3 regions of the Shewanella sp. NKUCC06_TVS genome follow, and region 3 is predicted to be linked to each of the others. Evidence: predicted binding sites of a transcription regulator. Region 3 holds the regulator's gene; each other region holds the start of a gene.
What was found. Region 3 encodes MetJ, which represses methionine synthesis genes. Its sites were predicted from a motif close to TAGACGTCTAGACGTCTA; they were not measured.
Positions count from the first base shown of each region.

Region 1: the regulator MetJ is predicted to act here: its motif matches at 2,588-2,605, upstream of metK (methionine adenosyltransferase).
Region 2: the regulator MetJ is predicted to act here: its motif matches at 5,024-5,041, upstream of msrA (peptide-methionine (S)-S-oxide reductase MsrA).

Region 1 covers NZ_JAHKQX010000002.1:235,027-245,392, forward strand. Annotated here, with positions in the region: gene epd (erythrose-4-phosphate dehydrogenase) at 1-91, opposite strand, end outside; gene tkt (transketolase) at 208-2,202, opposite strand; gene metK (methionine adenosyltransferase) at 2,648-3,799, shown strand; gene KO531_RS03085 (hypothetical protein) at 3,942-4,427, shown strand; partial or broken gene KO531_RS03090 (transposase) at 4,505-4,830, shown strand; gene KO531_RS03095 (TonB-dependent receptor) at 4,954-7,368, opposite strand; gene KO531_RS03100 (GNAT family N-acetyltransferase) at 7,527-7,931, shown strand; gene KO531_RS03105 (hypothetical protein) at 7,970-8,320, opposite strand; gene KO531_RS03110 (GNAT family N-acetyltransferase) at 8,401-8,943, opposite strand; gene KO531_RS03115 (GGDEF domain-containing protein) at 9,112-10,128, shown strand; gene KO531_RS03120 (hypothetical protein) at 10,165-10,366, opposite strand, start outside.
Region 2 covers NZ_JAHKQX010000003.1:2,403-12,768, forward strand. Annotated here, with positions in the region: gene KO531_RS03905 (dihydrolipoyllysine-residue acetyltransferase) at 1-1,345, opposite strand, end outside; gene KO531_RS03910 (alpha-ketoacid dehydrogenase subunit beta) at 1,355-2,332, opposite strand; gene KO531_RS03915 (thiamine pyrophosphate-dependent dehydrogenase E1 component subunit alpha) at 2,336-3,514, opposite strand; gene astE (succinylglutamate desuccinylase) at 3,677-4,711, opposite strand; gene msrA (peptide-methionine (S)-S-oxide reductase MsrA) at 5,054-5,533, shown strand; gene pgm (phosphoglucomutase (alpha-D-glucose-1,6-bisphosphate-dependent)) at 5,645-7,297, opposite strand; gene seqA (replication initiation negative regulator SeqA) at 7,371-7,913, opposite strand; gene KO531_RS03940 (alpha/beta fold hydrolase) at 8,212-8,988, shown strand; gene KO531_RS03945 (DUF2788 domain-containing protein) at 9,090-9,311, shown strand; gene ybfE (LexA regulated protein) at 9,322-9,594, shown strand; gene fldA (flavodoxin FldA) at 9,649-10,176, shown strand; gene earP (elongation factor P maturation arginine rhamnosyltransferase EarP) at 10,273-10,366, shown strand, end outside.
Region 3 covers NZ_JAHKQX010000004.1:192,409-202,774, forward strand. Annotated here, with positions in the region: gene slyA (transcriptional regulator SlyA) at 1-212, opposite strand, end outside; gene KO531_RS06225 (methyl-accepting chemotaxis protein) at 436-2,337, shown strand; gene metF (methylenetetrahydrofolate reductase) at 2,394-3,281, opposite strand; gene KO531_RS06235 (bifunctional aspartate kinase/homoserine dehydrogenase II) at 3,499-5,892, opposite strand; gene metB (cystathionine gamma-synthase) at 5,904-7,067, opposite strand; gene metJ (met regulon transcriptional regulator MetJ) at 7,280-7,594, shown strand; gene KO531_RS06250 (sulfite exporter TauE/SafE family protein) at 7,729-8,472, shown strand; gene nrfD (NrfD/PsrC family molybdoenzyme membrane anchor subunit) at 8,579-9,526, opposite strand; gene KO531_RS06260 (4Fe-4S dicluster domain-containing protein) at 9,529-10,095, opposite strand; gene phsA (thiosulfate reductase PhsA) at 10,108-10,366, opposite strand, start outside.

The DNA.
Region 1 (10,366 bases), on a different contig from region 3:
TCTGCATTTGCTGCCGTTTTCCAGACTCATATAAAGCTCGGAGAATAGAGCGGCCGATACGGCCATAACCATTGATAGCGACTCGGATCATTGAGGTCTCAATTTCCTCTTAATACAAAAACGGCCTGCAAACGATTGCAGGCCGCATTATACAGATTAACACTTAAAAAGTTTAACCTTTTGTATTGAATCTAATCCCTTGAGCGATTAGCCCAATGATTTTGCAGCATTCAGCACATTTTCAACGGTGAAACCGAAGTGATTCAATAGCACGTTACCCGGCGCTGACTCACCAAAAGTGGTCATGCCAACAACTGTGCCTTCAAACCCGACGTACTTGTACCAGAAATCGGTATGCGCCGCTTCAATAGCCACACGTTTAGTCACAGCACGTGGTAATACAGATTCTTTATAAGCAGCATCTTGCTTATCGAACTCAGTCGTCGATGGCATAGAAACTACGCGAACGTGTTTACCTTGCTCAGTCAGTGCAGCGGCTGCATCCATTGCCAATTGTACTTCGCTACCAGTTGCGATCAGGATCAGTTCTGGTGTACCCGCACAGTCTTGCAGTACATAAGCACCTTTAGCCACATTAGCTAATTGCTCAGCGGTACGCGCTTGAGCTTTCAGGTTTTGACGGCTGAAGATCAGTGACGTAGGTGCATTACGGCGCTCAATCGCAGCTTTCCAAGAAACTGCCGTTTCTGCCGCATCACATGGACGCCATACGGCCATATTTGGCGTCATACGCAGGTTAGCTAATTGCTCAACTGGTTGATGCGTTGGGCCATCTTCACCTTGACCGATAGAGTCATGGGTATAAACGAAGATGTTTTGAATACCCATCAGCGCCGACATACGCACTGCGTTACGAGCATATTCCATGAACATCATGAAAGTTGCGCCGTAGTTGATGAAACCACCATGCAGCGAAGCACCGTTCATAATGCCGCTCATGCCGAATTCACGCACGCCGTAGTAAATGTAGTTACCAGCTGGATCGTCTTGAATACCTTTAGAACCTGACCACAGTGTCAAGTTAGAACCCGCTAAGTCAGCAGAGCCGCCTAACAGTTCAGGCAACATAGCGCCAAATGCACCGATGGCATTTTGTGAGGCTTTACGGCTCGCAATACCTTCGGCTTTGTCCTGTGATGCTTGCACGAATGCCTGCGCTTTTTCTTCGAAATCAGCCGGTAATTCACCTTTCAGAACGCGACGCTCATATTCAGCAGCCAGTTCTGGGTGAGCTGCGCGATAAGCTGCAAACTTCTCGTTCCACGCTGCTTCACGGGCAGCACCGGCTTCTTTGGCATCCCAACCCGCATAAACGTCAGCAGGGATTTCAAATGGTGCATGTGGCCAGCCAAGGAATTCACGGGCTGCTGCGATTTCCGCATCGCCTAGTGGTGCGCCGTGGCAATCGTGGCTGCCTGATTTGTTAGGTGAACCAAAACCGATAATGGTTTTGCAGCAAATCATGGTTGGTTTATCAGTCACCGCTTTCGCCGCTTCGATAGCAGCACGGATTGCCGCGCTATCGTGACCATCAACACCGGCAATCACATGCCAGCCGTAAGCTTCAAAACGCTTTGGCGTATCATCGGTGAACCAGCCTTCAACATGGCCATCGATAGAAATACCGTTGTCATCCCAAAATGCGACCAGTTTACCTAAACCTAAAGTACCGGCTAATGAACAGGCTTCGTGGGAAATACCTTCCATCAAACAGCCATCGCCGAGGAAGCAGTAAGTATAGTGATCAACGATATCGTGACCATCACGGTTAAACTGTGCCGCTAAGGTTTTCTCAGCAATCGCCATACCGACAGCGTTGCTGATGCCCGCACCGAGTGGACCCGTTGTGGTTTCAACACCTGGGGTGTAACCGTATTCTGGGTGACCCGGTGTTTTAGAATGCAATTGACGGAACTGTTTTAGCTCTTCAATTGGTAATTCATAACCAGTCAGGTGAAGTAAAGAGTAGATCAGCATTGAACCGTGACCGTTAGAGAGGATAAAACGATCTCTATCTACCCATTTCGGATTGTTCGGGTTGTGCTTAAGGAAATCATTCCACAGCACTTCAGCAATATCTGCCATACCCATTGGGGCGCCGGGATGGCCTGAATTTGCTTTTTGAACTGCATCCATACTTAACGCACGGATTGCGTTTGCGAGTACTTTACGGGAAGACATGCTCTCTCCTGCTTGTTTGTGGGGTCTAGCGGGCAATTTGGATGCATATTTTCCCCTACATGCCAGTGTGACGCAAACTAAAATTGCCATTCACTCAGCAAAAGATGGCCGAATATGTACCCAAACAACCTGAAGATGCAGGATTCAGGTAGCTTGAGTATATAAGTCGCAGAAACAACCCTGTCACTTTGCTGGCGTTTACTTGAGAGGACATAGCAAGGATCACTTGTAATGGAGAAATAAATTTCTCAAAAACATAGCAAACTTAATACTATGAAATATAAGAAAAATAACCTATTTATGACTGAGCGTAGTCGTTTTCAGGTCACAATCTGAGAGGATTTTTTATTATCGGGGGTGATCGGCAATCGGATTTAAACTAAAATAGCCGTCTAGATGTAGATGCTTCTACACGTTTGAATGCTAACGACGAGATTTTCCTACTATGGCAAAGCACTTGTTTACTTCTGAGTCGGTCTCAGAAGGTCATCCCGATAAGATTGCAGATCAGATTTCTGATGCTGTGCTAGATGCAATTCTGGCTCAAGATCCAAAAGCACGCGTAGCGTGTGAAACTTATGTCAAAACCGGCATGGTATTAGTAGGTGGTGAAGTCACTACCTCTGCCTGGGTTGATATTGAAGAAATCACCCGTAAAACGGTGCGTGAAATTGGTTATACCCATTCAGATATGGGGTTTGATGCAGACTCGTGCGCAGTATTAAACGCCATTGGTAAGCAATCACCCGACATTAATCAAGGTGTAGACCGCGCAGACCCTGCAGAGCAAGGTGCTGGCGATCAAGGGTTAATGTTTGGCTATGCCAACAACGAAACCGACATTCTGATGCCTGCACCTATCACCTATGCCCACGCATTAGTGAAACGTCAGTCTGAAGTCCGTAAAAATGGCACGCTACCTTGGTTACGCCCAGATGCGAAAAGCCAAGTCACTTTTGCCTATGATGATGGCAAAATTGTCGGTATCGATGCAGTTGTGTTATCGACTCAACACAGAGATGACGTTTCACAAGCCGACTTAATTGAAGGTGTGATGGAAACCATCATCAAGCCAGTATTACCAGCTCAATGGTTAAACAAAGATACTAAGTTCTTTATCAACCCAACTGGCCGTTTTGTTATCGGTGGTCCAGTAGGTGATTGTGGCTTAACGGGTCGTAAGATCATCGTTGACACTTACGGCGGCATGGCCCGTCATGGTGGTGGCGCATTCTCTGGTAAAGATCCATCAAAAGTGGATCGTAGCGCGGCATATGCTGCCCGTTATGTAGCAAAAAACATAGTTGCAGCAGGTCTTGCTGATCGCTGTGAAATCCAAGTGTCTTACGCTATTGGTGTGGCAGAGCCTACCTCTATCAGCATCGAGACCTTCGGTACAGGTAAGGTGTCTGAAGAAGTGCTGATCAAGTTAGTACGTCAACACTTTGAACTGCGCCCATACGGTTTAACGGCCATGCTAGATTTAGCACGTCCAATTTATCAAGCGACCGCCGCTTATGGCCACTTTGGTCGCAGCGAATTCCCATGGGAAGCGACTGATAAAGCCGAAATATTGCGCGCTGACGCGGGTCTATAGTCTTAATTCATTTCAATTTTTACACTTAAGACCCATGAAAAACCGCTACCCAGCGGTTTTTTTATGTCTGACATTTAGTTAGATTACAAATATGGCAAAATAAAAGCAGCATATACACAGACCATTAGAGTGCACAGACCCCATGACCGATAACGCCATCTTATTACAGCAACTTCAATCTTGTGCATGGGCAGCCAACGTAGGTCTGCCAGAGGAAACAGCAAAGACATACGGTACATTAGAGGAGATCGCCGCTTTTCTTGAATCCGATCCTGAAGCCTTTTTTGAAACACCTTACGAAATCCAATATGAAAGCCTGTGTGTAACTGATCATGACTTGGCAAATTCGTTAAAAACAAAGGCAGTAGTAAATGATGTACATGCTTGGATTTCTGACAGCGAAGTCGATGAAATTTCTAAGTCAGCTTACCTCTCCACTTGGAAAATTATTCCCGTTGCAGAAATATGCGCGCTGACATCCGATGACGCTAATACGCTCGCAACACTGCTCCTAGCTGACGTTAAACTTTCAGCCTTTACGAATGAACGCCTATCTTGGTATCTCTGTGGAAGAATACCCTTTGGTTATATTGGTACTTATCCAAACGGACAATGGCTCATTCTGTAGCCTTATACGCTAGCACCTTTAATTTTTCTGACTTCATCTAGGGTCTATTGAGCTTTCGAGGATGATTTTTAGGCAGCATGCCAATACTGATGCTACCCAATGCACGCTGGGAAACACTATTTAATTTAATGAAAAGCACAGGCCGTGTTTATGATAAACCTGAACATAGACAAACATTCGAAGGCATTCTTTACCACCTTCTAACAGGTATCCCTTGGCAAGATTTACCAAAAGAGTTGAGCCATTGGAGTACGGTCTTTAGACGGTTTTATTTATGGTCTAAAAAGACATTCAGGCCTATTTATTCAAAGCTTTAGCGAAAATGGCCGACACGGAATGGGTCTTTATTGATGGCTCGATAGTGCGGACTCACCAGCACAGTGCAGGTGCACTGAGTAATGAGTAATGAGTAATGAGAGTTACCCTATTGTTTAATTGGTAGTGGATACTTTTATCAAACGGGTAACTCTCATTTTTATCTATCGCCCATGAATATCAAATAATAACTAATGCACAGAGTATTAGTTTAGAAACGTACATTCATACCAACCCAGAAGTTACGGGCCTTATCTTTGTTATTGAAATCATCAACGTAAGATGCTGTGTATCCGTTTTGGCCATTATCGTCAGAGACACAAGTTGTGCTAGTGTCACTACATTCGGTGAAGACAATATCGTATGAAGTAAAATCTTTATCAAACAAGTTATTTACTCGCATGTTGAAGGTGACAAACTCACTCGCCTGATAAGAACCACCAAGATGGAACACGTTATAACCCTTATAGTAGAGTGCAGCATCATTAATGATATCCCAAGAGCGATAACGTTTAGCACGGTATTCTGAGGTCAAGAATACGTTAAATGAGTCGGTCAACTCCCATTTTAATGTCGCGTTTGCCATATGCTTGGCACTGTTGCCGAGTGGACGGCCTTGCTCTGCACCGCTTTTCTGCTCGCTATCTGTGTAGGTATAATTAGCATTTAACGTTAAGGCATCTAGAATTTCCCAACGTCCCGCGAGCTCAGCACCTTGAATAGTAACTTTATCTATGTTGACTGTTTTGCTACTGACTGCATAACCTAAATCAGCATATTCACCCGCATCGGAACATTCTATGCTCGTACCTTTACCACAGGGTTGTGAAGCAATCTTATCGTCAAAGTCATTTTTAAAGATAGTGGCGTTAAAATTATGGCCATCGGGATGAGACCAATACAGGGCGACTTCGCTGGACACACTGGTTTCAGCTTCGAGATCTGGGTTACCAAATTGCGGTGAGGTTCCTTGGCCACCAAAGCCAACGACACCATCATACAATTGTGTGGTTTTAGGTGTTTTAAAACCTGTGCTCACCCCACCTTTTACTGTCCACTCATTATTAATGGTGTAAACACCGTATAGACGTGGGCTGAGTTGGTTGCCAAATATTTCATGATCATCATGACGTAAACCCGCAGTAACAGATAAATCAGAAGTCATGCTCCATGTATCTTCAGCAAAAACAGACCACATATTATGTTCTTGTACTGCACCCGGCGTACCTTCTTCCATACCAAATACACCGTCTTTCAACTCACCACGAATCACCTGTGCGCCCGTCACTGCGACATGATTTCCAGCAGCTTCAAATGGAATATCGAGTTTCATATCAAGCGTATATTGATTACTTGCCATTTCGCGTTTAGGTCTAGGCAAGAAAGTGGATTCAGCAATCGCTTTACGTTCGGCTTCAGTCATGCCGGTGTAATCCCCTTTACCATCAATCATCTGCAGTAGTAATACTCGCTCAGCAGTGGTAAATGGCAGTGTGCGGCCATTATTTTGTGTGTCGACATAGGATAGTGACACAAAGCTTGTACCAAAATCCCAAGCACCTTCATGGGTTAACGCCCAAGCATCACGGGTAAATTTTTGAGTCTCGCTGTAACCCGCTCGTGGATTTGAGCGTCTTGCCCATTCACCACCACTGGCTAGACAAGCAGCCTCACGGGAACCTACGCCGCCTTTGCAGAAGTTACTGGCAATCCAGAGACTATCGATATTATCAACAGTACCAAGCGGATACTCTCGTTCACCGTTATCATTGATCAGTGGCGTATTATCATAATCTTGAGATGAGGAATCTAAATCAAACCAAATTTTGTGATGTTCATTTAGTGTCCAACTTAAACTCCCACCTAACATATGATTTTCGTTATCGACGGTTTTACCGCCACCACCAAAACCGAGTGAACGAGTGCGTACTTCTCCATTGGGATAATCTACTGGTGCATACTCTGGTGTAGACCCCATTCGATCATAAATACTGCCATGAATAGATAACCCAAGAACGCCTTTAATGAGGGGACCCATCACGCTGAAATCGGTAGTGATATCTTCGCCATAGGCATCATTGGTTTGATGAGTTCGGCTGTGAGTGATAGAGCCAGACCATTCGTCGCCCACTTTTTTAGTGATGATGTTCACCACACCACCTAGAGCATCTGCACCGTATAACGTTGATGCTGGCCCACGAATAACTTCAATTCGATCAATAGCATCAAGTGGTGGTACATGACCAAATTGATTGCCACCAAAACTGTTTGGATAAATATCACCATGGTTATTCTGACGCTTACCATCGACAAGGATTAAGGTATAGTCAGATCCCATACCGCGTAGACTGATGGTACCTTGCCCTGTTTTATCACGGGTTTCACCAATATCAACCCCTTCCAAGTCACGCACTGCATCTAGGAGAGTGGTATAAGGTTTTATCATCAAATCTTCTTGGGTGATAACAGAAATACTGGCAGGTGCATCAACCAATTTCTGTTCATATCCAGAGGCAGTAACAACCATAACTTCCATTTTTCTGTCGGGAGCCTCTTCGGCTTGGACAAAATTACCCGCAAATACAGCGGTAATGGCAACTGCCAAGCAAGTTTGACGAAATAACATAAACCTCTCCTGTTTAGTAAACTTAGTTTACAAATGTAACCCATAAATGATTTCGCGAATGATAATGATTAACATTAGTGAGATCAATCAAAAGTTGAATGCAACAGAAATAACATTTACGTTTATAAAGTAATCACATTCAAGAAAGAGTTTTTGACATGAACTTTGAAGTTATTAGTGAAGAAAATACCGCGATTGTGGATGCGCTGGTAGACGGCGTTCGGCAATATAATGCTGGGCTCTTAGGACCCGAGAAATCAGTACCTTTGACTGTCATTGCACGTGATGAAGCTGGCAAGTTGATTGGTGGTGTGAGTGGCCGGACTATCTATAAAAACTTCTTAATCAATGTTGTCTGGGTTGATGACCAAACCAGAGGCACTGGGCTTGGGCATAAACTGATGGCACTTGCCGAAGCTGAGGCGAAACAGCGGGGTTGCTTGGTAGCTCAAGTGGATACCTTATCGATTCAAGCACCTGTGTTTTATGAAAAACAAGGGTTTGAGATCATAGGCACTGTCACCACTGACCCTCAGCGCATCTTTCTGATGAAGAAGTATTGATCAAAAAAGCGATTGAGAAACGGACTGAATTAACACACTCAGCAATGATCGAAATGGGCATTTTGCATGCAGAGTAGACCGATCTGCTCTTGGGATAAAATGGCGCACTCCAACGCCTTTTTTGTATTCGCGCGGCTGACTTGCGCATCGCTCAGTTGCGTTATCGTCGCCGAATAGGCATTGATTCGGCCACAATCGAGCCAAATATCTCCCACTTGTACCCAATAATGTTGCAATGCACCTAAGTCAGATAAAAACTCGACTTCAAATCCCCTCGCCTCATACTCATAGTGAGCGCATTCAGATAAGACTAACCTCAAGCTGTCCCAAGCCGATAAATTGACCTTGGCATAAGTCGCTAATAATGACTCAACAAATTGTACATTCATGTATTTATCTCCGTTATTTAACCTGAACTCGGGTTATTTACACAGTAGAGATTGAATCCTTAATTTCTATCATCGAACAACTAAGCTTGGGTCTTTGCCGCCATTAAATAATAATCCCTTGCAGAAACGGTGAAAAAATCCACAACCTGCATGTGCGCTTTACCCGAGTGAGCGGCAAAGGAACGTTCATTATCTTCAGCAATAAAGGTCAACATATAGCTAAAATGCGGAGCAACTTGGCGACGAATTTCACGGACTAATGCCTCGAAAATCCCTTGCCCACGGTAGGCTTGCTGCACCCATATCGGCCCGTATTGGCAAGAATTGACCTTAGTTAATTTAGGTCCATCCCAATCGAGTTGCCCCAAACGATTCAACAAAGTGCGGTAAATGGGCCAATGTTCGAAAAATCCCCAACGGCCTGCAATCACGTAACCGACGATCTGCTGCTCAACCTGCGCCACCACGACCCAATGGTGCTGCACTAATTCGCTCAATTCACTGTGGGAAAAAGCTTGCCCTTGTAACCCCATACTGGCGGAAGCTAATTCATCATTAAGATGTTTTTTCTCTAGCATCGCTAATAAATCAACATCTTGAGGTAAGGCTAGTCTAATTTTCACAGTGTTCTCACAGCATTATTTCGGCTTTGGGCCCAATTTCAGCCCGCCAGTATACTCGGTTGGGTTAATAGGCACAGCAAGAACAAGGCAATATTTAGGGCTTTGATTTGCTAAATATCCTTTTATTTCCCAAACTTAATGGATATTTAGCCATAGTTAGGCGTTTGTATGTTGCCAGAAACCATTAATCCCAACTTGAGTTTACTTGATACCGATAATCAACAAGTGAATCTGACACGCTGGATGCACCAATGTGAGCTCATCAAAAGCTATTACAACGCCAACACGGTTTTCATATTCCAAAAAATCAGTGCAGGGTTTGAGATCATTGTCAGTTCAATCACTGAAACACCGCAATTTACCGCAGGCACTTTATATCCACCAGCACTCGAACTCTTCAAACAGATACAAAACAGCCAACCTGATGGTTTATATCAAAACCTCGGCAGCTTTATGTTAGAGGATTTACCAAGGGATTTTGATGGCATTCAGCACATTCTCTCGCGCCCTATCGCTTGGCCGGATGGTAGCCAATTTGGTGCCCTGTGTGTACTCAACCCGCATATAACAGAGCCACTGGTCAATGCCGCTATGCTCGAACCATTTCAGATTTTACTGCAACAGGAATTATCCCTTCTGTGTCAGAACCATAGAATTGAATCCCTTTCGATGCGCGATCAAGAAACGGGCATGCTCAACCATTACGGCTTCTTGATGATGGCGCCAAGACAGCTCAATTTAGGCCGCCGCTTTGGCGCCCATGCAGGTATCATCTTCTTTGAATTACTGAGCACGGATAACACACCAATACCACTCGAAAATAATCACCACAGACTGTTAGGCAAGTTAATCCAAGATACGATAAGAACCGCTGACGTTGCCGCCCATTACAACAGCACTCAATTTGTGGTACTTGCTTTTGTGGATGGTGAACGGGATGTTCTACATATTATGAAGCGGGTGGAAAAACAGCTAGAACAACAAAACCATCAGCTAAAACTCGATGTGAGTTACAGTTTTTTTACCCCAGAATCCAGCGCCAAACTTGCACCTATGATGGAACTAGCACGGGGTAAACTTGATTCAATGCGCCCACCTGTACCACAAGCCGCAGACACGCCAGTAGAACCCGCCATTGACTCAAGCTTATACGATAATCCCGCCGCAGATTCGGCAGAGCTTTGATTTAATGAAATTTAAGCTTAATTAGGCAGTACAAAATTACTTGGAATGCTCATCTTGGCGCTTCGCCCATTGTATAAACAGCACCACAGGATAGGGCGACATTAAGACCAACCCTAAACCAATCAGACTTGAGATCAATAACATGCCGCTTATCTCTAGACTCCATTGCGTCAACATATAAAACCCAAGTCCACAAACTAGCATCAATACACCTAACCAATGTAAAAACTTCAACAAA
Region 2 (10,366 bases), on a different contig from region 3:
GATCCGCTGGCGCCACGCGGCCGCTGCGGGCTGCTTGGGTCAGGCGGGTGATTTCTGCCGCCACTTCTAAAATGCTCTTGTCCTGAACATCTTTGATGTTGGGTACCAAGAGACCGACTTTAGAATCCACCGCCATGCCGATATTGTGACGTGCCTTGTAAGTTAGTTCAGTGCAATCAGCATTCACTTGACTGTTCATCACAGGGAACTGACCTAACGCGAGCGACATTGACTTCATGAAGAAAGGCATCATGGTCAGCTTCACTTCATCAGACGAATACTTCACTTTCATGCTTTCACGCAGTGCAACTAAGTCTGTTAAATCAAACTCTTCGCAATAGGTAAAGTGCGGAATGCTCGATACAGATTCCACCATCATGCGTGCCATCACAGCTTTTACGCCGCGAATCGGCTCAACCGTGTCAGCGCGTTGAGTCACTGTAGATGTTGGAACTTGGGTTTGAGATGTTTGAGTCGCTTGAACTGACGCCTCTTTTACCTGAGTCGCACTTGATGCAGAAACATTGCTCGCGCCTTGTTGGAAGCGAGTGATGTCTTCCTTATACACACGGCCGTGCTTTCCTGTGCCAGATACTTGGCTCAAATCGATATCTAACGACCGCGCCATACGACGAACCGCAGGGCTCGCTAAGGCTTTACCTTGACGAGCAGGTTCTGCATTCACAATCTGGACTGCTGGAGCCGCATTGGCCACAGTATCTGTATTTATTGTCGCCGTAGGTGCAGAAGCCGTCTGTTCAACTTCAATGGCAAATAAAGGCGCATGTACTTTAGCTAGCTGACCTTTGCGATAATGCAGTTTGGCAATTTTACCCGCTTTAATGGCAGGAATTTGCACCAGCGCTTTATCTGTCATCACGTCGGCAATCGGTTGATCTTCCTCAACCCAATCACCTTCACTCACTAACCATTCAACTAGCTCACATTCAACGATGCCTTCGCCGATATCTGGGAGTAAAAACTCTTCAATACTGACTGATGAATGGGATGACGTGGTCGCATTTGTGACTGCCACTGGCTCAGTCACTTTTGCAGTCGTCGCAGCAGGTTCAGCCATAACAGATTCGCCTGCGATTTCAACGGCATCTTCAATTTTTACGGCATAGAGCGGCGCATGCACTTTCGCAATATCGCCCTTCGCATAATACAGCTTAGTGACCACGCCCGCAAAAGGCGCGGGAATTTGCACTAAGGCTTTGTCTGTCATGACATCGGCAATCGGCTGATCTTCAACGACAGTGTCGCCTTCTTTCACCAGCCATTCAACGAGTTCACATTCAACAACGCCTTCACCAATGTCCGGCAAAATAAAATCTTTAATCATACCGGACTCCTAGAAGGTCACTGATGCTTTGATGGCTTCAAACGTTTTGAATGCATCGGGCATATATTCTTTTTCATGGACGAGTGGATACGGGGTATCTAAACCACAAACGCGGCTAATGGGCGACTCTAGATACAAGAAGCATTCTTGCTGAATCGTCGCCGCTATCTCACCAGCAAAACCACCGGTTAATGGCGCTTCATGGTTAACCAGTAAACGTCCGGTCTTTTTGACTGAATCGGCAACGGTATCGATATCCCAGGGTGACAAGGTGCGTAAATCGATAACTTCACAGGAGATCCCTTCTTTAGCGGCCATGTCGGCGGCTTTTTCAAGGATTTCCATTTGCGCGCCCCACGCCACTAAGGTGATGTCTTTACCTTCGCGAACCACTTCAGCCTTACCCAGTTCAATTTCATAATCGCCCGCTGGCACTTCGCCAACCGATGCACGATATAAACGCTTAGGCTCAAAGAAGATCACCGGATTTTTGTCACGGATTGACGCCAACAGCAGGCCTTTGGCTTGCTCAGGGTTGCGTGGTACCACCACTTTTAACCCCGGCGTCTGGGTAAAATAGGCTTCAGGTGATTGTGAGTGATAATGTCCGCCCGCGATGCCGCCGCCATAGGGCGTACGGAACACTAATCCACCGACATCGAACTCATTACCACTACGGTAACGGAACTTAGCCGACTCGTTGACGATTTGATCGAACGCCGGAAAGATATAATCGGCGAATTGGATTTCAGCCACGGCGGTCATGCCATTTGAGGCTAAACCATTGGCAAAACCGGCAATACCTTGCTCTGTCAACGGCGTATTAAAGCAGCGAGCGCGACCGAATTTTTCTTGAAGACCGGAGGTGGCGCGAAATACCCCGCCAAAGTGGCCCACATCTTCACCAAAAACCACCATGCGTTCATCGGCTTGCATGGCAATCGACAAGGCCTCATTGACGGCCTGTAACATATTCATTTCAGCCACGGCTTATAGTCTCCCTGCACTTTTTGGATAGGCTTGCGGATATTTCTTGATATGTTCTTTAAGCTCGGCGAGTTGCTTTTTCAGCACTGGCGTCGGCTTGTCGTACACATCTTCAATAATTTCATCCAGCATAGGCACAGGAATTTTTTCAGCCACTTTTACCGCAGCCAATACTTCTTCACGATATTTTTCATGCAGTTTCACATCATCCGCTTCAGCCAACCAACCTTTGTTGATAAGCCATAATTTGAAGCGTTTAACCGGATCGTGTTGCTGCCACTTGGCTTCTTCATCTTTCGAGCGATAACCTGAGGGATCGTCTGAAGAAGAGTGTGCGCCGAGACGGTAAGTCATGGCTTCAATCAGCACAGGCGCATTATGCTCAATCGCATAGGCACGGGCTTGCTGGGTTGCCGCTAACACGGCCAACATGTCATTGCCGTCTACACGAATGGTGTGCATGCCATAACCCACACCGCGGCTGGCAATACCGTTTCCAGCAAACTGCTCTTCAGTGGGGGTAGAAATCGCGTAGCCATTGTTACGACAGAAGAAAATCACTGGGCATTTCAGTACCGCGGCCATGTTTAGGCCAGCATGAAAATCCCCTTCCGATGCAGCGCCTTCGCCAAAATAACAAACCGCGACTTTGCGCTTACCTTGCATTTTTAAGCTGTAGCCCACACCAGTCGCCTGCGGGATTTGCGTGGCTAACGGTGACGAAATCGTTTGATAATGCAATGCCGCACTGCCGTAATGGATTGGCATTTGGCGACCTTTACCAAGATCTTTCTCGTTACTGAACATCTGATTCATAAACTGTTCAGTGGTAAAGCCGCGATAACGCAGCGCCGCATGCTCACGATATTGTGCGAGGATCACATCTTCTTGATCGAGTGCGGCCACACTGCCGACAATCGCCGCTTCTTCACCCGTACAGGTCATGTAGAAGCTGATGCGTCCTTGACGCTGGGCGCCAAGCATACGTTCATCAAGTACCCGAGTGAATACACAGGTATCGTAAATTTTAGTGGCTAAGGTTTCATCTATCACAGGCAAAACCGCGGTTTCATAAGTGGTGCCGTCGGCTTGTAGAATTCGAAGGATAGGAATGTGTAGCGATGCCTTATCCAAGAAGCCGACACGGTGCACTGTATCAGTGTTGAGTGTTGCTTTGCTCATATTGTGCTCTTGTTATCTCATTACGCACCAAAGCGTTTTGATGCGTCTGTTTATACGAATATGCCCGACGAACATTACGTTAACGTAAACTACCTATCAACCATTGGCATAGCTCAAACCACAAGTTATCCCTGCCTCGCATGTATATATTGCTTTACAAGCCTAACGCACATCCGCATTCACCGCAGGGATCAGGCAAATCACAGTGCGATTGCCAATAGGCACTTTGGCATTAGGGAACACGACAGACTCAAACTCATGTTCCACTTTAATTTCTTGCCCACCTTCCCGCGCTAATACAAAACCTTTCGGGAAAGATCTGAAGTTTTCGACATCGGTTGCGAAGGTAAATTCAAAATCATCGAAATGTTTATTGATGACGCGGCACACTTGATACAAGTTAACCTTATCGGCATCAAATGCATCTAACTCCAACGGCTTAGCGGTGATCAAGCGCATAAACATTTCATGGGTCGCAATAAAACGCGTCATGTCGTTCTGCCCCATGGGATACACTTTGCCAAGCTCAATGGTAAAGGCATCGGCGCCGTAGCGTTCGGAGGAAAAATAGCTAAAGGTCGTGGTCGGTTCGTGGTGAAAAAGTACCGTATCGACGCCGCTTGCGGCTAAAAACATGATTTGCTCGCCGCTAAAGGCACGCCCTGGACGATAGGGATAAATAGCGAACTTTTCATGCTTCGAGGCGCGCATCGCCGTGTGCAGATCATAATGAATGCGCTGACGACCATCGGCAACCGCGGTATAAAAACGGTCGACATAGGCTTCGAGTTTTTTGGCGCGCACTCGCTCAGGATTGACTAATCCCGGAGGATTGGAATGCTCACCACTAAAGAGACGATTCATGTTCTCATCGATAATCCGCGTGCCGTTATTAATCGCTAATGGATTACCAATTAGGAATAAAGTGCGCTGTTTAGCGATGATCTTTTGCTGTAAAAGCTGCTTAATTAAGCCATTGCAGAGTTCAATGGGCGCGGTCTCGTTACCGTGAACACCGCAAGAAAGGACAACATCTTTTCCTTCATTCTGGGCGGGCTCAAAAACGATAACGCCGGTATCCCACACTTCAACTTGGGTATGGTCGCCTAAGCTAAATGAAAACTCGCCATCGAACTGTTCAGGATGGGCTAAGGTGAGCGCTAAAAAATCCTTTGAATCTAACAGAGCTTGTAACACAGAATTCTCCTTATAATGGTGTGTAACAGTAACGGCGCAATAGCATCAGTGCAGATAGCAATAACCACTCAAGCATTCATCTCACCGCGGTTAGGCTGACTCGCACCTTAAAAAGCGGCTTCAATACTAACACATGTTTTTAATGCTGTTCTCAGACATTTATCGCCATAGGACCCAGTTTTGAACGGAATAAGATCAACGCGGCGCTTTGCTATGCCGAGTGTAAATTTCCCATGCCTTTATCGAAAAATCGTCCAGCATAAATATTCCTGCTAGAGGCTTGCTTTTGCGCGCGAGTTTTATCACAATCCTTAGCCATCTAGACTTCTATTGGATTTAATTATGGCGTTAGCAACCTTTGGTGCCGGCTGTTTCTGGGGCGTAGAGTATTTTTTTAGACAAGTGAATGGCGTATCGAATGCCACCTGCGGTTACATGGGCGGCAATAATAGCGCGACCACCTATGAAGAAGTCAAAAAAGGCAAAACGGGCCACGCCGAAGTGGTACAAGTGGAATTTGACCCTGCCCTGGTCAGTTATGAAGACTTGCTCGAGGTATTTTGGAAAAACCACAATCCAACCAGTCTGAACATGCAAGGCGGAGATATAGGCACTCAATACCGCAGCACGATTTTCTTCCATGACAGTGAACAAAAAGCCGCGGCAGAAGCCTCAAAATTAGCTTTTGCCCGCTCAGGTCGTTGGGGATTACGCCATATCGTGACTGAAATTGTGCCATTGCAACAGTTCCATGTGGCAGAGGAATATCATCAAAATTACATCGATAAGAATAACTTACCGAGTTGTCATATCGAGTACTAAATACGGTCAAATCAGCATGAGTTTAATACTCATAGCTTAAATAGACATAAACAAAAACGCACTCAAAACTGAATGCGTTTGTTTTTAATACTTTATAAACCTACTGCTGCGTTAAGCGTTCAGCGCCTTATCAATTAATGCCTGCGCATCTTTGATGATTTCAGCTAAATGCTGCTCACTGATAAAACTTTCGCCGTAGATTTTAAATAACGCTTCCGTGCCCGATGGACGTGCCGCAAACCACCCATTAGCTGTGGTAACTTTGATGCCGCCAATTGCCGCATTATTGCCTGGCGCATGGGTTAACACGTTTTCGATTGTCTCACCTGCAAGCACAGTGGCATTTAAGGTATCGGCATTGAGCAAAGCAAACTTGGCTTTGTTTTCAAGGCTGATTGGGCTATCGATACGCTTATAGAAACTTTGGCCAAATTGTTTTACTAGCTCTTGATGGCGTTGACCTGGGGTTTTACCTGTCACCGCAAGGATCTCTGCCGCAAGTAACCCTAAAATGAAGCCGTCTTTATCTGTGCACCATGTACTGCCATCACGGCGTAAAAATGCCGCGCCAGCACTCTCTTCACCGCCAAAGGCGATTGTGGCTTCGGCTAAACCGTCGACAAACCACTTAAAGCCCACTGGCACTTCGAGTAACTTTTTGCAGTGGAAAGCACAGATTTTATCGATAAGCGCACTCGATACTAAGGTTTTACCTATGGCTAAGGTATCGCTCCAATCTGGTCTGTGTGTCAGTAAATAATCGATAGCGACCGCAAGATAATGATTCGGATCCATCAAACCCGTACCAGGGCAAACGATGCCGTGACGGTCATAGTCAGGATCATTACCAAGGCATAAATCAAAGGATTCTTTATGGGCGAGTAAACCTGCCATCGCATAGGGAGACGAGCAATCCATGCGGATTTTGCCGTCTTTATCCAGCGGCATAAAGCTAAAGCTTGGATCAACCTTATCATTGACTAAGGTGATATCGAGCCCATAACGCGCAGCAATCGGTGCCCAGTAGAAAATCCCTGAACCACCGAGTGGGTCAACACCGATACGCAGCTTAGCGTTGGCAATCGCCTTCATGTCGATAACATTCTCTAAATCAGCCACATAGGGCGTGATCAAATCAATGGCGTTGACATAGCCTGATGCCAGCGCTTCGGCATACGCTAATTTTTGCACGCCAGCTAACACATGGCGCAAGTAATCATTGGCCCGCGACTCAATCCAAGCCGTGATATTACCTTCGGCCGGTCCGCCATGGGGTGGATTGTATTTGATCCCGCCATCTTGAGGCGGATTGTGGGAAGGCGTAATGATCAAACCATCAGAAAGAGGCGCACCTGTGATATTTGCTTCGCGATTGGCGCAAATCACCCCATGGGACACCACTGGCGTTGGCGTAAATCCGTCGTTCTGCTGGATGTGCACTGTGACTTTATTTGCCGCCAGCACTTCAATGGCCGACAAATAGGCCGCATAGGATAACGCATGGGTGTCAATCCCAAGGATCAGCGGCCCATCGATATTTGCCGATTGACGGTAGTCAACCACAGCTTGGGTAATCGCCCAAATGTGTTGTTGGTTAAAACTGCCATTGAAGGCGCAGCCTCTGTGCCCAGAAGTGCCAAAGGTGACGCGTTGTTGTACGTCATCCATATTTGGCGTGATGCTGTAATAATGGCTCATCAGTTTTGGAATATTGACCAGATCCGTCTGATTAGCGATTTGTCCTGCCCTTTGATGTATTGCCACCTATGGCTCTCCTGCACTCAATTACAATTAGAAAAAGTAGAAAAATGTCGTACTAACTTGGCTCATCCGCGGATTAAACGCGCTCGGCGATGCCCGCTGCTACTGTCGCATCACAACCAAATTGCACTAAAACTTCCGATAAAATAGTGCGTTTCTTGGCGGTATTGTTGTTACTCGTTACCCAGAAACCACTTGCACCAATTTCTTTTGGGTTAGCCGAAGCACTCGCTTCGAGCAGTTGCTCCTTAGAGCGAGCAAAATACAAACGATCGCGCCCTTGGATCTGCAAAATTTGTGAGAATTGCTCTGGGGCTAATTGATACAAACTTTCGAGCAAAAACAGAAAACGACCTACTGCGCCTTTTTGCTGCGATAACTGATGTTCATCGACTAAGCGACTAAAATCATTCACTGCTGGCACTGTTTGCGCCGCGACGGGCTGAATAGGTTCAGCTTCAAGGCTCGGTTGGCTAATCGCCAAAGGCTGGGGTTGTTCGACCGCATCGACGGACAGGCCGAGTAATCGACGAAGAATGTCAGAGGCGCTCTCACCAATACGTTCTGTTTTGCTGGCAATATGACGATAGAGCTCTTCATCTACTTCGATATATTTCATAACCTTAATTATCCTTTGTTATTCGACAGGCTTAACCGAAAAAAGTGTACCACAGCGATCGGGGCAGATCATTGCGATCTGTTACCAGTGTATCTATCTCTATCAATCTGATAAAGCGCCATTATTCTAAAAGTGCGGGAAATAGCACAGCAAACTAGCAGTTAATCGACAATTGCCGAAAAAGCACACAAGTTACTGGCCGCACCCACCATAGAAATGGCAACTGACTTGTCAAGCCAACGGCATTAAGGGCACAATTCGCGTCACGCTAAGCTAAAAATCTCCAACAGGAATCACCATGAACTTTGTTTCTACAGGCCAAGGACCCGCAGTGCTCTTGATCCACGGCTTGTTCGGTAATCTAGATAACCTCAAAGGTCTAGGGCAAGTATTAGAAAATCAGTATCAAGTTATTCGTATCGATGTGCCCAATCATGGTTTAAGTGAGCATTGGGATCAAATGGACTACCCTCGACTCGCCACTGCAATGATCAGCTTGCTCGACGAACTGGCTATTGAACGCGCCCATATTGTGGGTCACTCCATGGGCGGTAAAATCGCCATGGCGACGGCGTTAGCCTTTCCAGAGCGCATTATCAGCATGGTGGCAGCCGATATCGCCCCTGTCGCCTATGAGCCAAGACACGATACAGTGTTTGCGGCATTAGAAAGTCTGCCCTTAGAAGGCCATACCGACAGACGCTTTGCCCTAAACCACTTAATTGACAATGGTATTGACGAAGCAACGGCACAATTTTTACTCAAAAATCTACAACGCACTGATACTGGCTTTCGTTGGAAAATGAACTTAAGTGGCCTAAAGGCTTGTTATCCTAATATTATTGGCTGGCAAAATCAGACACTAAATCCAGTACAAAGCTATGCTGGACCAAGTCTGTTTATTCGCGGCGGCGACTCAAATTATGTCACTAGCGAGCACAGAAGCGCTATCATGGCGCAATTCCCCGCGGCACAGGCAAAAACACTTGAAGGATGTGGTCATTGGTTGCATGCGCAAAAACCCGTCATTTTTAACCGGATCGTGTCTGAATTTATTGACAAACATTCAATGTAAATCAGCAGCAAACTCGACCGAAAGCATATGGCAGCCGCCATCTTGTTGTGATATATTCGCGCCTCTTTTGGCCTTAGAACACTCTCAAGGACTAAGAAAGTATGTTATCTCAGTACATGGAACAAATTGAAACCATCGGCCTGAACCTGTTTTTTGCCTCGATATTTTTCTTTATCGGCATGGCCATCCACGATGTGCTTAAACAAGGTAACGTGCCAAAATTTGGTCGATTTATTGTTTGGTTAGTGTTATTTCTCGGCTGCGCCGGGTTTATTGTAAAAGGTATTATCCAGATCACTTGGGAAGGCTCAGGGATCGGTTAACAATAAGAACATGGCAAAAGAAGCAACTGACAGAACCACCATTGACCTTTTTGCCAATGAAAAGCGCCGGGGCCGCCCAAGAAGTAATCCTTTGTCCCGTAGCCAACAGCTTAAGGTCAACAAACGCAATCAAATCCAGCGCGATAAAGCCAACGGATTAAAGCGAATAGAGTTAAAGGTGTCACAAGATTTGTATGACGCCTTGAATGAGCAGGCATTGGCCAGTAACATCAGCCGTAGCCAGTTAATCGAATTAATTCTTCAGCAACAAGTTGAGTGCTGAACGAGTACCAGCAAGATTAACCTAATAAGTGAACTAGACATTAAAGGATAGACAATGGCAACTGTAGGTCTTTTTTTCGGTAGCGACACAGGTAACACCGAAGCTGTAGCCAAGATGATCCAGAAAAAACTGGGTAAAAAAATGGTTGAGGTGAAAGATATCGCCAAAAGTACCAAAGAACAGATTGCAGAGTATGACTTGCTGCTGTTCGGCATCCCGACCTGGTATTACGGTGAAGCGCAATGTGACTGGGATGATTTCTTCCCTGAATTAGAGCAAATTGATTTTACTGACAAACTTGTCGCTATTTTTGGTTGTGGTGATCAAGAAGACTACGCTGAGTATTTCCTTGATGCCATGGGCATGGTTGGCGATATCGTTCAGGCCCGTGGTGGTATCATCATCGGCCATTGGCCAACTGCAAGCTACAATTTTGAAGCCTCTAAAGGTCAAGTCGATGACGACCACTTTATTGGTTTAGGTATCGATGAAGATCGCCAACCAGAGCTGACTGAAGAACGTGTTGATGCTTGGGTTAAGCAAATTTACGAAGAAATGTGTTTAGCTGAATTAGAAGATTAATTCTGTTAACCATTTGATTAAAGCGGCTTAACGCCGCTTTTTTTTATGCATATATTTCTGACTTGTTGTAACTAAGAATAACGACATACCACACTCATGACCAACACACCCCGCTCCAATCACTGGGATATTTTTTGCACCGTCGTTGATAACTACGGCGATATTGGCGTCACTTGGCGTTTAGCAAAAC
Region 3 (10,366 bases):
AGCGAAGCCAATTCAATTTCTAAGGCATCGGCCAACACTTTTTGGCTCACACTGTCGCCTAAACGCAGCAGTTTCCAAAGGGCAGTCCAACGGGGATGAGTTAATCCTAAAGGTGCCAGCTCAACATCGGCCACGGTACGCCACAGTCGATGCAGACGGCCTAAATGCTCCGCCAGTGATAACTCTTTTAGTCGCTCTAATTCTTTTTGCATCTTGCTCACCCACTTAGTTAGCGTGCTAAGCATTATACTTAGTTAGCAGGCTAAGTAAATATTTAGGCCCAAAATAGATCTGTGTCCAAGGGCACGAAACGAGCGTAAGAGGGAATAAATAACTTAAAAAGGTTCGCGCCCTCTCAAATCTTATCAAGTTGTATCTCTATAATATCAAACGGATAAATTGAGTTGATTTGCACATGAATTGGAGGCTGTTTTGATAAATCTAAAAATTAGTACGAGGATCGTTATTGGGATCTGTCTATTACTGTTAACAGTAATGAGCTTTATCATGCCGCTCGTTCTCTCTGAATTCAGTCGCCAAGTTGCAGAATCCGAGCAAAGAGAACTCCATAAGATCTATGAAACCGCTGTTGCCGAGATAGCCTCATCGGGCAAATTAGCCGAAGCAATGGCAACCATCATCTCACTCACGCCAGAAGTTCAAAGCACCTTTGCAACAGGCGAGCGTGATGAACTCACCGCCCGTACCTTACCTATATTTACCCAACTTAAGCGCGATTTTGCGGTTCAGCAATTCCAATTCCATAGACCACCAGCCACTTCTTTTTTACGCTTGCATCGTCCTGAAAAATTTGGCGATGATCTCACCAGCATACGCAAGACCATAGTTGAAACAAATAGCCAAAAGCGCCCTCTTTATGGCTTGGAATATGGAGTGGAAGGATTAGGTATTCGTGGTTTAGTTCCAATGACTTACAACGGACAACACACGGGCTCAGTTGAGTTTGGCATGTCCTTCGGTCAACCCTTTTTTGATAATTTTAAACAAGCCTATCAAGCAGAAATTGCCCTCATCTTGCCAGATGGTTCAGGGTACAAGTTATTTGGCGCTACATTCACGCCTGATACCCAAGCGACAGATGAACTCAATAACGTCATGCAAGGCCATGAAGTCATACGCACTATTTCCTTAAATAACAAAACCTACGCCCTGTATCGCCACGCCATAAAAGATTACTCAGGAAACGTGTTTGGCGTACTCGATATTGCGATGGATAGAACCCATTCAGAACAAGCGATAGCGGATATTCGCCTTAAGTTGATCCTTATCGGTTTAGTGGCTCTGGTCATTGGAACCGCCATTGCTTGGTTTATTGCCAAAGGGATTACTCGCCCTATCGCTGAAACCACCCAAGCCATGAATGATATCGCTGAAGGTGAAGGCGATTTAACGCGCAGAATCGCGGTAAAAGGTAAGGATGAAATTGCTGAATTATCGATGGCATTCAACCGGTTTGTAGAAAAAATCCACAACACAGTTTCCCACGTCGCCGACTCAACAAGCCTGCTCGCCACCTCTGCTGAAGAAATGTCGAGCATTACGCGGGAAACCCAGAAGATGGCGAGTCGCCAGCACCTCGAAACCGAGCAAGTTGCCACCGCAATGAATGAAATGGCCGCAACGGTACAAGAAGTTGCCCATAACGCGACCGATGCGGCCGATGCCGCCAATCATGCCAATGACTCAACCGAACAAGGCAAATTGGTTGTACAAAAAGTGGTAACCACTATCGCCATACTGGCCGAGGAAATAGCCACAGCAGCGAGTGAAATCAATGAATTAGAGCATAATACCGCTGAAATCGATTCTGTGCTTGTGGTTATCCGTAATATTGCCGACCAAACTAATTTACTCGCACTCAATGCGGCAATTGAAGCCGCAAGGGCGGGAGAACAAGGTCGAGGATTTGCGGTCGTTGCCGATGAAGTACGCACTCTGGCGAGTCGTACTCAAGCATCTACAACGGAAATTCAGCAGATGATCGAAGCGCTTCAGCATAAAGCTAAGTCCACAGTCAATGCGATGGAAACCAGCACCCGTACCACCCAAAGCTGTGTATCCCAAGTTCACCAAGCGGGTGAAGCACTCGAAGCCATTACCCATGCGGTTTCCACCATTAGCCAGATGAATATCCAGATCGCCAGCGCTGCAAATGAGCAATGTGCGGTTTCGGCAGAAATTAATAAAAATGTTAATAACATCAATGATATTGCGACCAATGCGACAGATAGTGCGGTACAAACTGCACGCGCTGGCGATGAACTTGCCCAACTCGCAGCCCGTTTAACAACTTTATTAGCTCAATTTAGAATTTAAACAAAACAAAACGCCGCATTCTCTGCGGCGTTTTTATTAGCTTATTTTATAAGGTTTTATTTAGGACGCACGCCTAAAGTGTGGCAAATCGCGTAGGTCAATTCGGCGCGATTTAAGGTGTAGAAATGGAAATCCTTCACGCCTTCGCGGGACAGCACTTTCACCATGTCGATGGCCACGTTTGCTCCCACCAATTGGCGTGTACCCGCATCGTTTTCTAGACCGTCGAATTGCTTATGTAACCAATTCGGTAACGACACATTGGTCATGCCCGCGAAACGTTTTAGCTGGGTAAAGTTAGTCACAGGTAAAATACCCGGCACAATTTCAACGTCGATACCGGCGGCAACACAGCGATCACGAAAACGCAGGTAAGATTCCACATCGAAGAAAAACTGGGTGATGGCACGGCTAGCACCCGCATCAATCTTACGCTTAAGGTTGATCAAATCCGCCTGTGCATTGCTCGCATCGGGATGCACTTCTGGATAAGCCGCAACTGAAATATCAAAGTCAGCCACTGAGCGCAGCAAACGCACTAAATCCACCGCAAAACGGGTTGGCTTGGGGCTGCCTGCGGGCAAATCACCACGCAGTGCCACTATGTCACGAATGCCCGACTTCCAGTAATGCTTAGCCAGTTCTAACAGTTCTTCATCGCTGGCATCCACTAAGGTTAAGTGCGGCGCGGCAACGAGGTCGGTTTCCTGTTGGATACGTTCAATCACGCCGTGAGTGCGGTCGCGCACGCCTGAGTTAGCACCGTAAGTCACAGACACAAACTTAGGATTCAGCGGCTCTAAACGACGGATAGAGTTCCACAGGATCTGTTCCATTTCGGGGGTCGATGGCGGGAAAAACTCAAAAGAAACATTAATATCGCCATTAAGCTCAGACAAGCTCTGGTTCAGCGATTGTGAATGTTGTGCGTGATGAAAAGCCATGTGTATTTCCTCAACCGCCCTTGGCGCTACTCTTTGCTAGTATGAATTAGTTAAAATGGACGTTTGGACGTCTATATGTCCATATACTAGAGAAACTGAGATGTAAGTCAAGCCAAAAAATGTCCATAAACCGCATTTAATCTCGGTTAATTCGATAGATTTATTCTAGCCAATAAAAAAGGACTCGAAGGAGTCCTTTAAGAGGCTTGATACCGCGTTATTCCTGCAGCAGATCGCGACAGATCTGGGTCAGATCCGACTGCACCGCCGCCGCTGTCACTTCGCGTCCAGCGCCCGGTCCACGGATGATCAGCGGATTACCTTGGTAGAAGACACTGCGGATCACAAACACATTATCACCAGGGGTTAAGTTGGCGTAAGGGTGATGGGTATCAATCCACTGCAAACCCACTTCGGCCTTGAGCTCTAGGCCGCTGTTGTCTAAGGATGCCACATATCTGAGCACCTTATTTTGCTCCGCCGCCGCACCATACTGTTGCAGCAGATCAGCATCTAACTCGGCAATGCGGGTGAGAAATTGATCTAAGGGAATATCCGCCAAAGCGGCTGGCACGAGTGAACGCAGTTCAATATCTTCAAGCTCGATTTCAAGGCCAATTTCACGGGCCAAAATAAGCAGTTTACGCTGCATATCACGGCCGGAGAGATCGTCGCGGGGATCGGGTTCAGTAATACCTAAGCCTCTGGCTTCAATCACTAATTCTGAAAATGGCTTACTGGTATCGTATTTTTCAAATAACCAACACAGGGTGCCGGAGAAAATCCCGCCCACCGCTTCAACGCTATCACCGCTGTTACGCAGATCATTTAGCGCATGTTGGATGGGTAAACCTGCGCCACAGCTGGCGTTATAGCGCCAAAATAAGCGACGATTACCCAGTTGCTGCTTTAACTCTCGATAGAAAGGCAGTGGACCCGAGCCCGCAAGTTTATTCGCGCTCACCACATGGATGCCACGCTCGAACAATTCTGGATATTGCAGCGTCAAACTGGCGCTGGCACTGATATCTAAGGCCACCATCTCATCGCAGTTAACTTGCTCTAATTGCTCGAATAAATGTTCATACTGCCAAGGCGTTGCTTCAGTATTAAACTCTGTTTGCCACGCGGCAAGATTAATGCCAGTGGATTTAATCAAGGCTTTACTCGAACTGACTAACCCGACTAACTCAACACTAGCTTCGAGTTCATGGTCCAGTGAGGGTGAAACCGACTTAAACAGATCAATCCAAGCCTCACCGATATTACCCACACCGAGCAGCAAGACGCCAATGCGTTTACGCGGGCCAGCGCAGCGACGGTGGACTTTTTGGGTTAACAGATTCACCTGTGACTGGGGCACTAACGTCACTAAACTTAAATCGCCACTGAACAAAGGTTTAGCATCACGGCTCAGTAAACGCGCGAAGCTGCGGCGATAATGTTCGGCGTCGGCACTTACTAATGCGACTAAACCAAAATCTGTGTTGATCTGCTGCTCGCTGATCCCTAATGCTTCTGCCTCGGCATCGAGTAATCTTTGAACTTGTTTTTGATTCTCAGCGGTATAGGCAAGTTCAACCCTTTGATGGGCAGAGGTCCAATGGGCCAATGGCGTTAAACCCGCGGCGATCAATAAATCTAATAAACGGGTTAACTCACCCGTGAGTTTAAAGCCGAACAGGACAACAGCATTGAGATTAGTCACCACAGGCGCGCTCGCCGACGAACTGTGGGGCGCGATTAAGGTAAAGTCGGTGTGGGACGCATAACTTGAACGCACCGCTAAGCTCACTTCGGTATTGAATAACGGCTGCAAAGTGCGCGAATGCAATACTGGCGAGCCTAAACGCGCTAGGCGATCGGCTTCGGCAAGTGACATGCTTTTCAGTAACTTGGCATCGTTGATTTTATTAGGATCGGCGTTGAACACCCCTTCCACATCGGTCCAAATAGTCACGCGCTCGATATCGGCGAGACTAGCAATCAGGCTGGCACTAAAATCTGAACCATTACGACCAAGTAACAAGGTATCGCCACGCTCGTTAGCGCAGATAAATCCTGTGATCACTAAGCGTTCATTGGGATGCGCAGCTAATAGGGCTTGTACTTTAGCGCGGGATTCCTGTACCCGAATTTGTGGCACAGCGGCTTCATCGGCCACTAAAATTGAACAGGCATCCACATGGCTTGCTGCCACGCCAGATTCGCGCAGCAGCGCCGCCATTAAACGTGCCGACCAACGTTCGCCAAAACTCACCACATGGTTGATTTGGTATTCGTTGCGCTCATCTAAAGACAACAAGCTGATGAGTTGCGCTTTATCAGTGGCCAAACGCTCACGCAGATCTCGGGCTTGTTCATTCGACAACAACTGCTCAATCAACCCCTGTTGGTAGCTGATCAGCACTTGTAATTCTTCTTGCCATAGCTGACCCGCATCACGCAGCGCTAATAATTTATACAGGAAATTCGTGCTTTTACCCGCCGCAGAGACCACCACGAGATCATCACTATGACCGTGGGTTAACAGGATATGGGCGACTCGGCGATAACAATCGGCATCCGCTAAACTGGAGCCACCAAATTTATGTAAGTGACAACGTGCCATCTATTATTCCTCTACTGACAAGCCGCAACGGCGGCTAATCCTGCTTGAATATCTGCAACTAAATCGGCGGCATCTTCAATACCCACCGATAGACGCAATAGGGTTTCCTTAATACCTGCCTCAAAACGCGCTTGCGGCTCCATGGCTCTGTGGGTCATAGTGGCGGGCACTGCAACTAAACTTTCGACGCCACCTAAACTTTCCGCCACGCTAAATAAGCTGAGTGCACCTAAAAAGGCCACCACTTCGGCCTCGCCGCCTTTGAGCTCAAAGCTCAGCATAGCGCCAAAGCCCTGTTGTTGCTTGGCCGCAATGGCGTGACCTGGATGATCCGCAAGACCGGGGTAATAGACTTTGCTCACCACAGGGCTTTGGGTTAATACCTCAATAATACGCTGGGCATTGGCTTGATGCTCGCGAATACGCACCGCTAAGGTACGCAGGCCGCGCAGGGTCAGATAACTGTCGAAGGCTGAGCCCGTTAAGCCTAGAGTGTTCGACCACCAATGTAAGCTTTCGCCGATTTGCGCGTCTTTGGCGACCACAGCGCCGCCGACCACATCGCTGTGACCATTGATATATTTAGTGGTGGAGTGGATAACGATATCCGCGCCTAACAATAGGGGTTGTTGCAATATTGGCGATAAAAAAGTGTTATCTACCACCACCAGCGCGCCGACCCCATGGCTCGCCTTAGCAATGGCTTCGATATCTACCACACGCAATAACGGGTTCGATGGGGTTTCGAGCCACACCATCTTGGGATTCTGCGCAATAGCGGCGGCTAACGCTTGGCTGTCGGTTTGGTCGACCACAATGAGCTTAAACTGGCCTTTCTTCGCCAAGTTGGTAAATAAACGGTAGGAACCACCATAGCAATCATGGGGCACAACTAATAGGTCATCAGGGCCGAGCAAAGTGGTCACTAAGGTGATGGCCGCCATGCCAGTGCACGTCACTATGCCAGTGGCGCCCTTTTCTAATTGGGCTAATGCTTCACCTAAAATGCAGCGAGTTGGGTTGCCTGAACGACTGTAATCGAATTCGCGGGGATTTTTATGACCATCGAAGGCGTAATTAGTCGACAAATAAATCGGTGGCACAACTGCGCCATATTGAGTATCGCTTTCGATACCCTGACGCACTGCCAGTGTGGCTAATTGACGCTCTGCCATGGGTGGACTCCTAAATTCGATAGACTGATAGAGATGTCTGGACGTCTAAATGTACCTAAGCCCAACGCCATCGTCAATAGGCGTGAAGACGTTTAGACGTCTGAACATAAAGAAATCTGTTTGCAATCACAAAGAAATAGTAGCAATAATTTGACTGTTCTTTGTAAGGGTTTAAAATCTGCCCCGAATTTAGCGTTATAACAGGTGAGTCAATGACTGAATGGAATGGGGAATACATCAGCCCCTATGCTGAACATGGCAAGAAGAATGAACAAGTAAAAAAAATTACTGTGTCTATTCCGCTCAAAGTGCTTAAGGTCCTCACGGACGAACGTACTCGTCGTCAGGTCAATAATTTGCGTCACGCCACCAACAGCGAGCTGTTGTGTGAGGCATTTTTGCACGCCTACACTGGCCAGCCATTGCCCAACGATGAAGATCTGTCAAAAGATAATCCAGACAGCATTCCCGCAGAAGCCAAGTTGTTGATGGATCAAATGGGAATCGAGTGGGAAGACATGGAATAGCGACTCGTCGCTTTCAAAGTCATATCACAGTGCTCATCAATAGGGATCGTTAACGATCCCTTTTTGTTTATACCCAAGCGACTTCAAACTTTAAATTTCACCATCTTGAGTTGGTTTGGGATATAGGAAATCCTATGTTTTCTATGATAGATCCACAGACACTCGCCTTAGCCTCGCTGGTCGTGTTTCTGGGCGCCTTAACCCAAAGTCTGATTGGGTTTGGACTTGCGGTTGTCGCCAGTCCTTTGCTGTATATCGTCGATCCACAACTTGTACCTGCGCCTGTTATTGCTATGGGTTTCTCCATCGCCCTGCTGACCTTAGTGCGTGAACGCGGTCACTTAGAATTCAATGGCTTGCAATATGCGCTCCTAGGTCGCGTGCCCGGCGGTTTTATCGGCGCGAGCCTGTTGCTGTTTGCGCCTCAGCCCATACTGGGTTTATCCATCGCCGCCATTGTGACTGTCGCAGTGATCCTCAGCCTGTATAAATTCAGCCTGCCAGTGAATAAGAAAACCCTCTTCGGTGCAGGTGTGGTTTCAGGGATCTTCGGCAATATCGCCGCGATTGGTGGCCCACCGATGGCGATTTTGTTGGCAGGCAAAGATGCCTCGCAGTTTCGCGCAGCGCTGTCGGCCTTCTTCATTTTTAGCTCCATGATTGCACTGATCATTTTAGCGATCACTGGCTTATTAGAATTAAAACATCTGTGGCTGTCGTTGATGCTGCTCCCCTCAGTGATTTTAGGTTACTTAGTCGCAGGACGATTAGTGGGCCGTGTCGATAAAGAGAAGACAAAGATGGCGACGTTAGTCCTGTGCAGTATCAGCGCCTTAGTGCTAACGGTGAAGTCGGTTATCGAGTTATTACCCCAATAAGCGTCCTGCTTATACTGGCAAACCTTCTCACGATTCAAACAATAAAAAAGCACTGACATTGCCAGTGCTTTTTCTTTATCTATCAATATGTAAAGCCAGCTTACACTCAGCTTAAATAGCTTTGCCCTGCGTACACAATAAAGTGTCTTAAGGCGAGTACGCCCGTTAAGCTCGCACAAGCCACCATGATCATCGCGCCCTTAGTGTGGCGAGTCGCGGCGGGTAGCAGCATAAACAGCAATGGAATACCAAAACCTATACCGACAACGCCTATCCAGAACACGCTTGCCCATAACCCAGACGTTAACGATGCTAAGGCCGCAGCCGCCGCGCCGCCCTTGAAGTACAAGGCGCAGAACAACATGAACAGGAACAGAATTTCAATCGCCATCACAGGCAATTCTAAACCGTGCATCTTCACTAAGGTTTTGTCGTGGTTGTCCGTCTTAAACATCAGCAACGCCAGTACCGCATTTGCCGCAGCGCCCGCCGATAGACCTGACACTAAAAACAGCGCAGGCAGTACCGCAGTGTTGAGCATAGGATAAGCATTCATCGCCGAAATTAAGAAGCCAGTGTAAGCCCCTACGCCAATCGCGAGGACAAACAACAATACTTCAATCAGCTTTCGAAATGGCATAAGTAACTTAGCGATAGGTGTTAGGAAACCCAACCCCCATTTTGGTAAGTCATCCCGCAGCACAATAATGGCGTATGCAAAGGCCAAGGGAGAATACGCCAGCAGCGCCAGCACCCCGATTGCCATCACAGACTGGAAGTTATAGTGAATTAAGATCAACCAAAAGTGGAAGGGTTTGGTTAAGTCAAACACTAAACAAGCTAAACCTAAGCTAATCGCCACAGGCCCAATAATGGCTGCCGCCTTAAGAATGCTGCTTTCGGCTCCCGCGCTGAGTTCCTTATTCGCCCAGCGCAAACCAATGCCAATCAGTAAACTGCCCGCGGATAACCCCGCCATAAACAGGTAAACGGCGATGACCCAGTGCCAAGTGACAGGATCATATTGCGCCATGTCGCCCCAAGTATTGTTCATAATCAAATCCCCCCTCTTTTGGTAGGAACGCGATATACCCTAGGTTTAGTGCCCAAATGGGTTTTATCTTGGTAAGTGATTTTAGTGTTGAGCATGATGGCCACTTCACTGCTTGGATCATTGGCATCACCAAACACTAAGGCATCGGTTGGACACACAGTCACGCACGCTGGCTCTTCGCCCCGTGCTAAACGACTGTCTTTACAGAAGTTACACTTATCCGCCGCCTTGGTTTCTGGGTTCATAAAGCGCACTTTATAAGGGCACGCCGCCACACAGTACATACAGCCGACACACTTCTCGGTATGGATAGAGATAATGCCATCTTCACCCACATAGGCCGCACCCGTTGGGCACACCTTAACGCAAGGTGCATCTTCACATTGCTGGCAAGATACCCTGTGATATTTGAAATGCAGATTAGGCATCTCACCAAAGGGGCCTTCCACACGCACTTGCAGACGAGTTACGCCTTCGGGTACGCCATTTTCACTGCGACACGCCACGTTACAAGCTTGGCAGCCGATGCACTTATTCTCGTCGTGCACCATTACATATCGTTTATTCATTTAAGCCTCCGATTAGCGCTTTGCCAGCGTGACGCCCGTGGTGTGCACTGTCATGCCACACACAGGAGCAGTAACGTGTGGCAGTAAGTTACCGCAGTGGATACCTTTGCCCGTTGCTCTGACCAACTCTTTGTTTTTAGAACCAAAGCCCATGTAAGCAAACACAGTATCTTGGCGAATACCCGGCGTGACTAAGGCATGGCCTTCTTCTGTGCCAACACTGCTGGTGAGGCGGATTGGGTCGCCATTGCTGATCCCTAACTTACCCGCA